Regions from separate parts of the Undibacterium sp. TC4M20W genome, predicted to be linked through region 3. Evidence: predicted binding sites of a transcription regulator. Region 3 holds the regulator's gene; each other region holds the start of a gene.
The links. The regulator LexA, encoded in region 3, represses DNA repair genes until DNA is damaged. The targets are predictions, from matches to a motif close to ACTGTATNNNNATACAGT.
Positions count from the first base shown of each region.

Region 1: recA (recombinase RecA) is a predicted target of LexA. The motif match lies at 1,773-1,790, and genes of this name have one in related genera.
Region 2: ruvA (Holliday junction branch migration protein RuvA) is a predicted target of LexA. The motif match lies at 1,810-1,827, and genes of this name have one in related genera.

Region 1 is NZ_JBMPPI010000015.1:111,154-114,434, forward strand. Features, by position in the region: gene ACO0LL_RS18335 (AbiV family abortive infection protein) at 1-532, shown strand, start outside; gene ACO0LL_RS18340 (hypothetical protein) at 709-1,443, shown strand; gene recA (recombinase RecA) at 1,859-2,902, shown strand; gene recX (recombination regulator RecX) at 3,030-3,281, shown strand, end outside.
Region 2 is NZ_JBMPPI010000006.1:37,811-41,091, reverse strand. Features, by position in the region: gene ACO0LL_RS09835 (tetratricopeptide repeat protein) at 1-800, shown strand, start outside; gene ruvC (crossover junction endodeoxyribonuclease RuvC) at 1,126-1,668, shown strand; gene ruvA (Holliday junction branch migration protein RuvA) at 1,842-2,423, shown strand; gene ruvB (Holliday junction branch migration DNA helicase RuvB) at 2,427-3,281, shown strand, end outside.
Region 3 is NZ_JBMPPI010000014.1:111,562-114,842, reverse strand. Features, by position in the region: gene ACO0LL_RS17665 (hypothetical protein) at 1-323, shown strand, start outside; gene ACO0LL_RS17660 (hypothetical protein) at 342-782, shown strand; gene lexA (transcriptional repressor LexA) at 1,259-1,915, opposite strand; gene rpsF (30S ribosomal protein S6) at 2,181-2,549, shown strand; gene priB (primosomal replication protein N) at 2,578-2,877, shown strand; gene rpsR (30S ribosomal protein S18) at 2,887-3,171, shown strand; gene rplI (50S ribosomal protein L9) at 3,198-3,281, shown strand, end outside.

The sequences.
Region 1 (3,281 bases), on a different contig from region 3:
TTATCAAATCTCTGTATTGGCACTGGAAGAATTCGCGAAAGCAAAATGGGTTGATCACTATTATTATTCCTCGGTAACCAATGATGGATTTCCTGACGCTGAATTTGAACAGAGTTGGTTGAAACTGTTATATCTACACAGCGAGAAACAATTCGCTTTCATTAGCTATGATTTGTTCGAATTTACACCGGAGTTGGTCAAATTCATAAAATCTGGTCAACTAGAGCGAAAGAAGCAAAGCGCGGTGTACGTTGGGTTAGGGAGAGGAAGCAAAATCATTGATGTTAACAGTCGAATTTCAACACCAAAGTCGATCAAGTTAATTGATGCAAAAAGAATGATTTCGTGGGTGAACGCCGAATTTATATATATTCATAAATCCATAACGGTGAATTCTGGAAATTTCGGTATAGCTGATCTTGATGAAGTCATTTTGTGGAAAGCGAACCAATTCATTTTTGAGTGGCCGTATAAATCTAGAATAAGGTCTCGCAACAATAGATTCGCGCATTTGAATGCACAGACCCCCTAATTGCAAAATTTATGTCAGCAGCGTCTGTGCTCAAGATTCCTTGGTGCTTGGTCACACAATCAAGGCCTGGAGCTCTGTTTGAAGAAGACGCCACTGGCAGCCTACCCCGCACGCTGGTCAAACCGGCCTAAAATAGCGTGATTTCTCATTCTCTCAATAATCCTGAGTAAATCTCCATGATCATCACTCCAGCAATCACGAATTGGCTCAACTGGGTGGTCATAACAAGCCAACCACTTCGCCGCTACGACGCAAACGCGTTCCCGATAGGGTTTGGCTCTGCTGCTATCGTCGAATATGCTGGGCGAAGGTTTTTACTTTCAGTAGCCCATGTAGTAAATAATGACGAATCTGATTGGGTCATGGATATTGGACATGATCCGAAAATCGGCCCGGGCCAAGAAACCTGGCGGCCGCGTTCTTTTGTATACGCTGGCGAAGCAAACCACGGAACTGAAGTCACTGGCTTACTCGATTTCTGTTATGCCGAACTCCCATCGAGTCTAAAGTCGTTTTATCAATATCGATCCCTAGTCGCTTCAGGTAAAAGGCGTCTGCGTCATGTATTTCGATCAGACCTTTCGACCTTACCGAACGTCGAAGATGTTTACGCTTTTGCGGGCGAAGTAAATCCAGCACATCTTGGTTCAAATATTTTTTGCACTGACATGGTTATTTTCCCCGGTTTGAAATACCTCCGCACCGAAAACGAAATGCATGTCTTCAAATTGCCTGTTGAACATCCTGGACATAGTGAATTTAAAGGCTGCAGCGGCGCGCCTATTGTCGACATGAAAAAACGAATTGTAGCGTTGGTGTGCAAAGGGGATGAAGAGCAAGGTCTTGTATATGGCATTTCAGTGACACATTGCAAACCTTTTCTAGATTTTCTGTGTAACGTCAGTGTATAACGTGCCGCACTTTACTAGCCGTGCCGCACTTTACTAGCTTCCGATTCGAAGGGCAGCACCAGCGGCCAGCTACAAAGAGGAAACCAGCCGAGATTAACTTTGCCCGATTTTTGTCCATCCCCCTAATACAGCACAATGTGCCAGATGAGGCAAAATTCAAAGTTAAATGAGAAAAGTTCAAAGTTAAATGAAAATCGACAATGAGTTTTCTTGTACTAATTCTCCTTCTGTCGAAATTACAATCAAGTAACAAATGTTAATTTGCTACTAATGTTTGACTGTAAAATCCCCCATTCAGAAATCAATGCAAAAAGTCGCTTGCATAAATCACTGTTTTTTTATACAGTACTGCAAATCGCAGGAAATTAAGCCTGTATTCCTTTTTCCACCCGCCGCTTATTGAATGAAAGAATGTATGGACGATAAGAAACCAGAAAATGCCTCAGAAAAAGCAAAGGCACTTGCAGCAGCGCTGGCACAGATAGAAAAGCAGTTTGGTAAAGGTTCGGTCATGCGTATGGCCGACGGTGAAGTGGTGGAAGAGGTGCAGGTTGTCTCTACTGGCTCCCTGGGCCTGGATATCGCGTTGGGCGTCGGTGGCTTGCCACGTGGCCGCGTAGTCGAGATTTATGGTCCTGAATCCTCTGGTAAAACCACATTGACGCTGCAGGCAATTGCTGAAATGCAAAAGCTGGGCGGTACTTGTGCATTTATCGATGCTGAACATGCTTTGGACGTAGGCTACGCTCAAAAACTCGGTGTGAATCTGTCTGATTTACTGATTTCCCAGCCTGATACAGGTGAGCAAGCACTGGAAATTACCGATGCGCTGGTGCGCTCAGGTAGTGTTGATCTGGTGGTTATTGACTCGGTAGCAGCCTTGACGCCACGTGCCGAGATTGAAGGCGACATGGGTGATTCTTTGCCTGGTCTGCAAGCACGTCTGATGTCCCAGGCTTTGCGTAAGCTGACTGGCAGTATCAAACGTACTAATACGCTGGTGATCTTTATTAATCAGATCCGTATGAAAATTGGCGTCATGTTTGGTAGCCCAGAAACGACAACAGGTGGTAATGCGCTGAAGTTTTATGCTTCCGTACGTCTGGATATCCGCCGCACTGGCTCCATCAAGTCGGGTGATGAAGTGGTGGGTAATGAAACCAAGGTCAAGGTAGTCAAGAACAAGGTGGCGCCACCATTTAAGGAAGCGCACTTTGATATCATGTATGGCGAAGGTACTTCACGCGAAGGTGAGATTCTGGATCTGGCAGCCGATGCCAAGATCATAGAAAAAGCCGGTGCCTGGTATAGCTATAACGGTGAGCGTATCGGCCAGGGTAAGGACAATGCACGTACTTATCTGAAAGAGCGTCCTGAACTGTCATTTGAAATTGAAAACAAAGTGCGCTTGCATCTGGGCGTGCCTTTGTTGATGCCGTCGGCGGCAACGGCTGAGTAAGTTGATCCACTAAGCTGAAGCCTAAGTTTTAGCGCTAAGTTGTAACACTGAGCTGCAGCGCTGTCAGCACTATAGTTTTGTATCATGCCGGTTGGTAGCTACCAACCGGCATTTTCGCTTTTAAAGTATGAAGAAACCTACCATTAGCCTGAAAGCCCGTGCCCTGCGTTATTTATCCATGCGTGAACATAGCCGCATGGAACTGGAACGCAAGCTGGCACGCTATGCGGAAGAGGGTGATGACGTGGCTGCCGTGCTGGATTTTTTGGAGGCGGCCAAGTATTTATCTGGCGAGCGGTTTTCTGAATCTTTGGTTAACCGGCGGCAGGCGAGGTTTGGCAATAACCGCATTTTGGCGGAGCTGCAAAGCCACGGCCTG
Region 2 (3,281 bases), on a different contig from region 3:
ATGAGCAGCAAGCAGTGAGTTGGTACCGCAAAGCCGCCGAGCAGGGAAATGCCAATGCGCAATTTGGTCTGGGCTGGTTGTATCACACAGGTTCTTTTGTGGGTAGAGACACACAGCAGGCAGTGCACTGGTATCGCCTGGCTGCCTTGCAGGAAATGTCCATGGCACAAACGATGCTGGGTGGCATGTACCTGGCAGGCGTCGGCGTACCTGAGAATTTGTCTCAAGCTGCATTCTGGTTTCGCCAGGCTGCCAACCAGGGAGCTGCAGATGCAGAGTACTTCCTGGGGCTGGCGTATATCAATGGCAAAGGCGTGCCAGAAGACTGGCGGCAAGGGTCGATCTGGCTGCGTCGCGCTGCTGAACAAAATTATTCTAATGCGCAGCACGTGCTGGCTTTGCTTTATCTGTCTCGCAAAGAATCACCCGATGACGGGAAACAAGCCCTTTATTGGCTGCGCAAAGCAGCAGAACGCGGCGACGCCAATGCACAACTCGACCTGGGCAGGATCTACGCCAGCGGCAAAATCTTGAATATAGACAGCCGCGCTGCAGCCAGCACCGTTGCGGGTCCACTTGACCAGGCCCGGGACAAGACACAGAAAGACCTGGCGGCAACGATTGGTGAAGTGGCAGGTGTAGCCAGAGATGAACAGGCCGCCTATTTCTGGACCATGCTATCTCTTGCCAACGGCAATCAAGTTGCACGCGACTATTTACCCCCGCTGGTAGCAGTATTGCCCGCTGAGAGCAAAAGCAAAGTCGATGCAGAAGTCAAGGCCTGGAAGCCAGTAAAATAAAGGCTGACAACTTTGATGCCGATGACTGCCAGCCTGCCTGCACTCGTGCCTGAAATACCATGATGCTTTCATCGTCGAGTGGCGACACCGCATTGTGTCAGTTGGCGAGGGGGCTGGCTTCAATGCAGGTAAAAATACCGCTGGAACTCAGCCCATTCCACATTGCATTTCCTTGCTCACACATATCCTGCAAAAGATCAAACGTCATAAGCAATTACTCACTTACTTAGCGAGCAATAAAACTAGCTCGCCGATACGCTATACTCATCAGCAATAATTCCTGTAGCAGCACAGCACCACATCTAATACACACTCAGAAGCCCTCATGAAAATCCTAGGCATAGACCCCGGCTTGCGCACCACCGGTTTTGGCGTCATCCATAAACAGGGCAGCAAGCTGACGTATATCGCCTCAGGCACGATCAAGACCATTGATGGTACTTTACCAGAACGCTTGAAGACCATCCTCGCAGGCGTTTCAGAAATAGTACGCACTTACCAGCCTGATTGCGCGGCGATAGAAAAAGTCTTCGTCAACGTCAATCCGCAATCTACCCTGTTACTGGGGCAAGCCCGCGGTGCAGCGATTTGTGCGCTGGTAGCGGCAGACCTGGCAGTCGCAGAATATACAGCCTTACAGGTTAAACAAGGCGTCGTCGGCCATGGCCGTGCCAAGAAAGAACAGGTGCAGGATATGGTGCAGCGCCTGCTGGCTTTGTCTGGCCTACCTGGCAGCGATGCTGCCGATGCGCTGGGCGTGGCGATTTGTCATGCCCATAGTGGTGATACCCTGGCAACCCTGGGGGCAATTGCGCCGGGTCTGGCGAAGAAGGGTTTGCGTGTCAAGGGCGGTCGTCTGGTCGGTTAATACAGGGCTGCAAGCTCACTGAAGCTGCACTGCGCTCTGGCCAGATCATATATCTGGCCTGCATAAGCTTAATTGCAGTATCGCAATATCAATATAATTTCCCTGCGAGCCTCGTCAAACGCGTCAGAATCGTTTACTATCACTGCTTATTCATACAGTATGAAAGCAGTCTCATGATAGGTCGCATTGCTGGCACTCTGATAGAAAAGAATCCTCCGCAATTGCTGGTCGATTGCCAGGGTGTGGGCTATGAAGTCGATGTGCCTATGAGTACTTTTTATAACCTGCCGCATCTCGGTGAAAAAGTGGTCTTGCTGACGCATCTGGCGATACGCGAAGATGCTCATGTACTGTTTGGTTTTGGTACGGCAGAAGAGCGCAGCACCTTCAAGCAATTGATCAAGATCAGCGGCGTCGGTGCCCGCACTGCCCTCTCTATTTTATCTGGCATGTCGGTAGCCGATCTGGCCCAGGCGATCACCTTGCAAGAAGCAGGACGTCTGACCCGCGTGCCCGGCATAGGCAAGAAAACTGCAGAACGTTTGCTGCTGGAACTCAAAGGCAAGCTCGGTGCTGACCTTGGCAATGCCACTGCGGCACTGGCTGCGGGTGACCATAGCGCTGACATCCTGAATGCCTTGCAGGCACTTGGCTATTCCGACAAGGAAGCCTTGCTGGCGATGAAATCCGTGCCTGCTGGTAGCGGGGTTTCTGATGGCATCAAGCTGGCATTGAAAGCATTGTCCAAAGGCTAAGCGATGACGATACAGACCGACAATCTTTCATCCAACTTCAGCGAGCCACGCATTATCTCGGCCACGCCAAGCTCGCCTAATGAAGAAGCGATAGAACGCGCCCTGCGCCCCAAGCAGCTTGATGAATACGTGGGCCAGGAAAAAATACGCGGGCAACTGGAAATTTTTATTACAGCGGCCAGGCAGCGTAGTGAAGCACTTGATCACACCCTGCTGTTTGGCCCGCCGGGCCTGGGTAAAACCACGCTGGCGCACATCATTGCGCGTGAGATGGGTGTCAACCTGCGCCAGACTTCTGGCCCGGTGCTGGAACGTGCCGGTGACTTGGCGGCCCTGCTGACGAACCTGGAAGCCAATGATGTACTCTTTATCGATGAGATACATCGCCTGTCGCCGGTAGTCGAAGAGATTCTGTACCCGGCGCTGGAAGATTACCAGATCGACATCATGATCGGTGAAGGTCCGGCAGCCCGCTCGGTGAAGCTGGATTTACAGCCTTTTACCCTGGTTGGTGCCACTACCCGCGCCGGCATGCTGACCAACCCGCTGCGTGACCGTTTTGGTATCGTCGCCCGACTGGAATTTTATACACCGGAAGAATTGACCAAGATCGTCACCCGCTCCGCATCATTGCTGGGCGCCCCAATACAGGCGGATGGTGCGCGTGAAATTGCCAAGCGGGCACGTGGCACACCGCGTATTGCCAATCGTCTGTTGCGACGGGTACGTGATTATGCCGAGGTCAAAGGCAATGGTGAAATCACCAAAGGCATTGCCGATGCGGCATTGAAGATGCTGGATGTCGATGCGGTTGGTTTTGATTTAATGGACAGAAAACTGCTGGAAGCCATCCTCTTT
Region 3 (3,281 bases):
CTTGGGTAAATCATCCAAATGGTGAACTTGGAGAGTTCCCACCCGACTATATATTGATTGGTGGCCGCCTCTCTGAGGATTTTCCCAAAAATATGTTTAGCGACCCAATGTTTTCTGTCGAAAATGAGGAAGATATTGAACAAGTTTTGAGATCTGTATTGGAATTAATTGATAAATACGCTCTACCCTGGTTTCCGACAGTTCGTTCATATGAAACGTATGTGGCCTACGTTGGGAAGCGTGGCTATCATCCGACTCCCGAACGGATAGAAATGGTAAAAGCCGGAATTGCACGAGGCTTCCAGCAAGAGCCATATATTTGATTTTTTACCAGGTGAAATATGTCTGTCGATATTTTTGTGATTCTAGAAAAAGAGAAAATGCCTATCCCCAAGCGATGGGCGCAAGCAATTGCGGATGCAGAGTTTGATCTGCAAATTGACACGGATTTTGATGTTGAAGAATTTTCCGGGTTTTTGCCCTGCATATACAAGGGTGAAGAAACTGGGTTCGAATATTTTTTCGAAGAGTTGGAAGACGATTTTTTGGACGAAGATGCGACACCGCAGCTTAAGGGTAGAGATTATCTGGTGACCTTTTCGACGCACAGTGATTTAACTGAACTGATAGCGTCGACTATTGCGTCAGCAGTCTTGTGTTCAATGTCCAACGGATTAATTCTGAATGATGAGGATGGACTACCCTTCATCAAGTCGCAAGATGCGATTGCCTATGGCAAGAAAGCAGAGGCTGAATTGATATTGGATTTGGATGGAGAATAGCTGACAGTATCCGGATAAATCAACTCAGGTCCTATGCAAGTAAGAATGCCTGTTTTTCTGTAAAAGTACGCTAGAAATGTTGCGATCAATATCGCTTACATGATCAACATCAATATCTCGGCAAGTATAGAGTCAGCGAAACTATAAGGCATCAATCATAAAGAGTGACGTAAAAGAGTTCATTAGTTATGTTATCGCGATGCGCGCTCGAAATGCTTTTAGCAGTATGAATAGTCTCGTCTTGCAAGGCGAGACTATTGGGTGGGCGTGGAGTAGTGTTTCGCGAACTTTTTGCTTCTGATCTTTGCGCTGCCCCAAGTAAATTCTGTTGGGGGTTGGCTGAGATTATGTCAACTCGCAAATTCAGCACGTGAACTGTTGATAGCAGGTGCATCCTTTGGCGCCACTATCAAAAAAGTTTGGGGACGAGCCGGGCGTGATCCGGATGAGAGGGGAGGATCACGCCCGGGCTGACCTCAAACCCAGTTGCGCATTAGGCCGACAGCCAGGCCTTCCAGCGCGAAATCTTCTTCCGTATCACCAATCTTGATCACAGGATAATCCGGGTTTTCTGGCATCAGCTCGATCAAACTGCCAGTTTTTTTATAGCGTTTGACGGTAACATCATCACCGAGGCGGGCAACAACGATCTGGCCATTGCGGGCACTGTCTGCCTTTTTGACTGCCAGCAAGTCGCCATCAAGTATGCCAGCGTCACGCATGGACATGCCACGTACCTTCAGTAAAAAATCTGGTTTGGCAGAGAACAGGGCAGGATCTACGTGGTAAGTCGATTCTATATGTTCACTTGCCAGTATCGGCGAGCCGGCAGCAACCCGGCCAACCAGTGGCAGGGCTAGTTGCAGCAGGGCAGGATGGGGCAAGGCCAGTTGCTTGCCTGTGATATGGCTGGACAACTCTGACTCCAGCAGGCGTATGCCGCGTGAAGTGCCTGCCGCAATTTCTATAACGCCTTTGCGTGCCAGTGCTTGCAAATGTTCTTCTGCCGCATTGGTGGAGCGAAACCCCAGTTCTGTCGCAATCTCGGCACGGGTAGGAGGAAAGCCCGTGTTTTGAATGGCGTCTTTGATCAGGTTCAGGATTTGTTCCTGGCGGGAAGTGAGTTTGAGCATGGCGTTTTCTAGTGTTAAGGTGCTGTATATACAAGCAGTCTGTATTTTTATACAGTAAAGCTGAATATGCAAGTCAAAATGACCGCAATTACTGAGAAATGTGAAAAAAATACCTCACTTACCTTCGGGAATTGGCAGATAAATAGCCTAAGTCACTGATCTAATTGATCAATATGAAAAACTGGGTTATTATTGTCGGCTTTCCTCTTCCCGCACTCGTCTTGACGCCGAGGCGGGCTATTTTTATTGTCCACAAGGAGAATATATGCGTCATTATGAAATCGTATTTATCGTACATCCAGATCAGAGCGAGCAAGTTCCTGCAATGATCGAGCGCTACAAGGCAAGTGTTGTAGCCCGTGGTGGTCAAATCCACCGCGTTGAAGACTGGGGTCGTCGTCAATTGGCTTACATGATTCAAAAATTGGCAAAAGCACACTATGTTTGCTTGAACATCGAATGCGATGCTGAAACTCTGCTCGAGTTGGAAACAGCATTCAAATTCAATGATGCTGTCTTGCGTCACCTGACAGTCAAATTGAAAAAAGCAGAAACAACACCTTCTCCTATGATGAAAGCTGTTCAGAAAGAAGATGCTGCAAAAGCTCAACGTGTTGAAGCGCCTGCTGCTTAATAATTGACAAAGGTCGCGTAAAAAAATAGTGAATCAGCTGAAGCTCGTAGCCCGGATTGTGGAAAAAAGCGCATTGCGCTACACCCCGGCCGGTATCCCGATAGCTTCTGCTACCTTGATGCATAGTTCAGAGGCTCGTGAGGCGAACACAGTTCGGCAGGTCGAGTTTGAAATTTCTGCGATGGCTGCTGGTGAAATATCCCAGCGTTTTACAGAAATTGCCTTGGAACAGCCCATGGAATTCACCGGTTTTTTAGCGCGCAAAAATCGCAATAGCAAAAGTCTCGTTTTTCACGTCACTGAATTCGAGACACATTTACTAGATTAGGAGCCAAAAATGGCATTCGGTAAAAAATTCGACAAAAGCAAATTGAAGCAAAAGCGTCAACAACAAAACCCTTTGTTCAAACGCAAAAAATTCTGCCGCTTCACAGCAGCACATGTAGAAAAAGTTGACTACAAAGACATCGACACACTGAAAGATTTCGTGCAAGAAAACGGCAAAATCATGCCAGCACGTTTGACCGGTACAAAAGCGCTGTATCAACGTCAAGTTGACACTGCAATCAAACGTGCACGTTACCTCGCGTTGCTGCCATACACTGATTTGCACACAGCGTAATTGACGACAAGGTAAAGGAGAAAAATATGCAAGTTATTCTGTTGGATAAAGTCGTTAATCTCGGCAATCTGGGTGATGTAGTTCGCGTTAAAGACGGCTATGCACGTAAC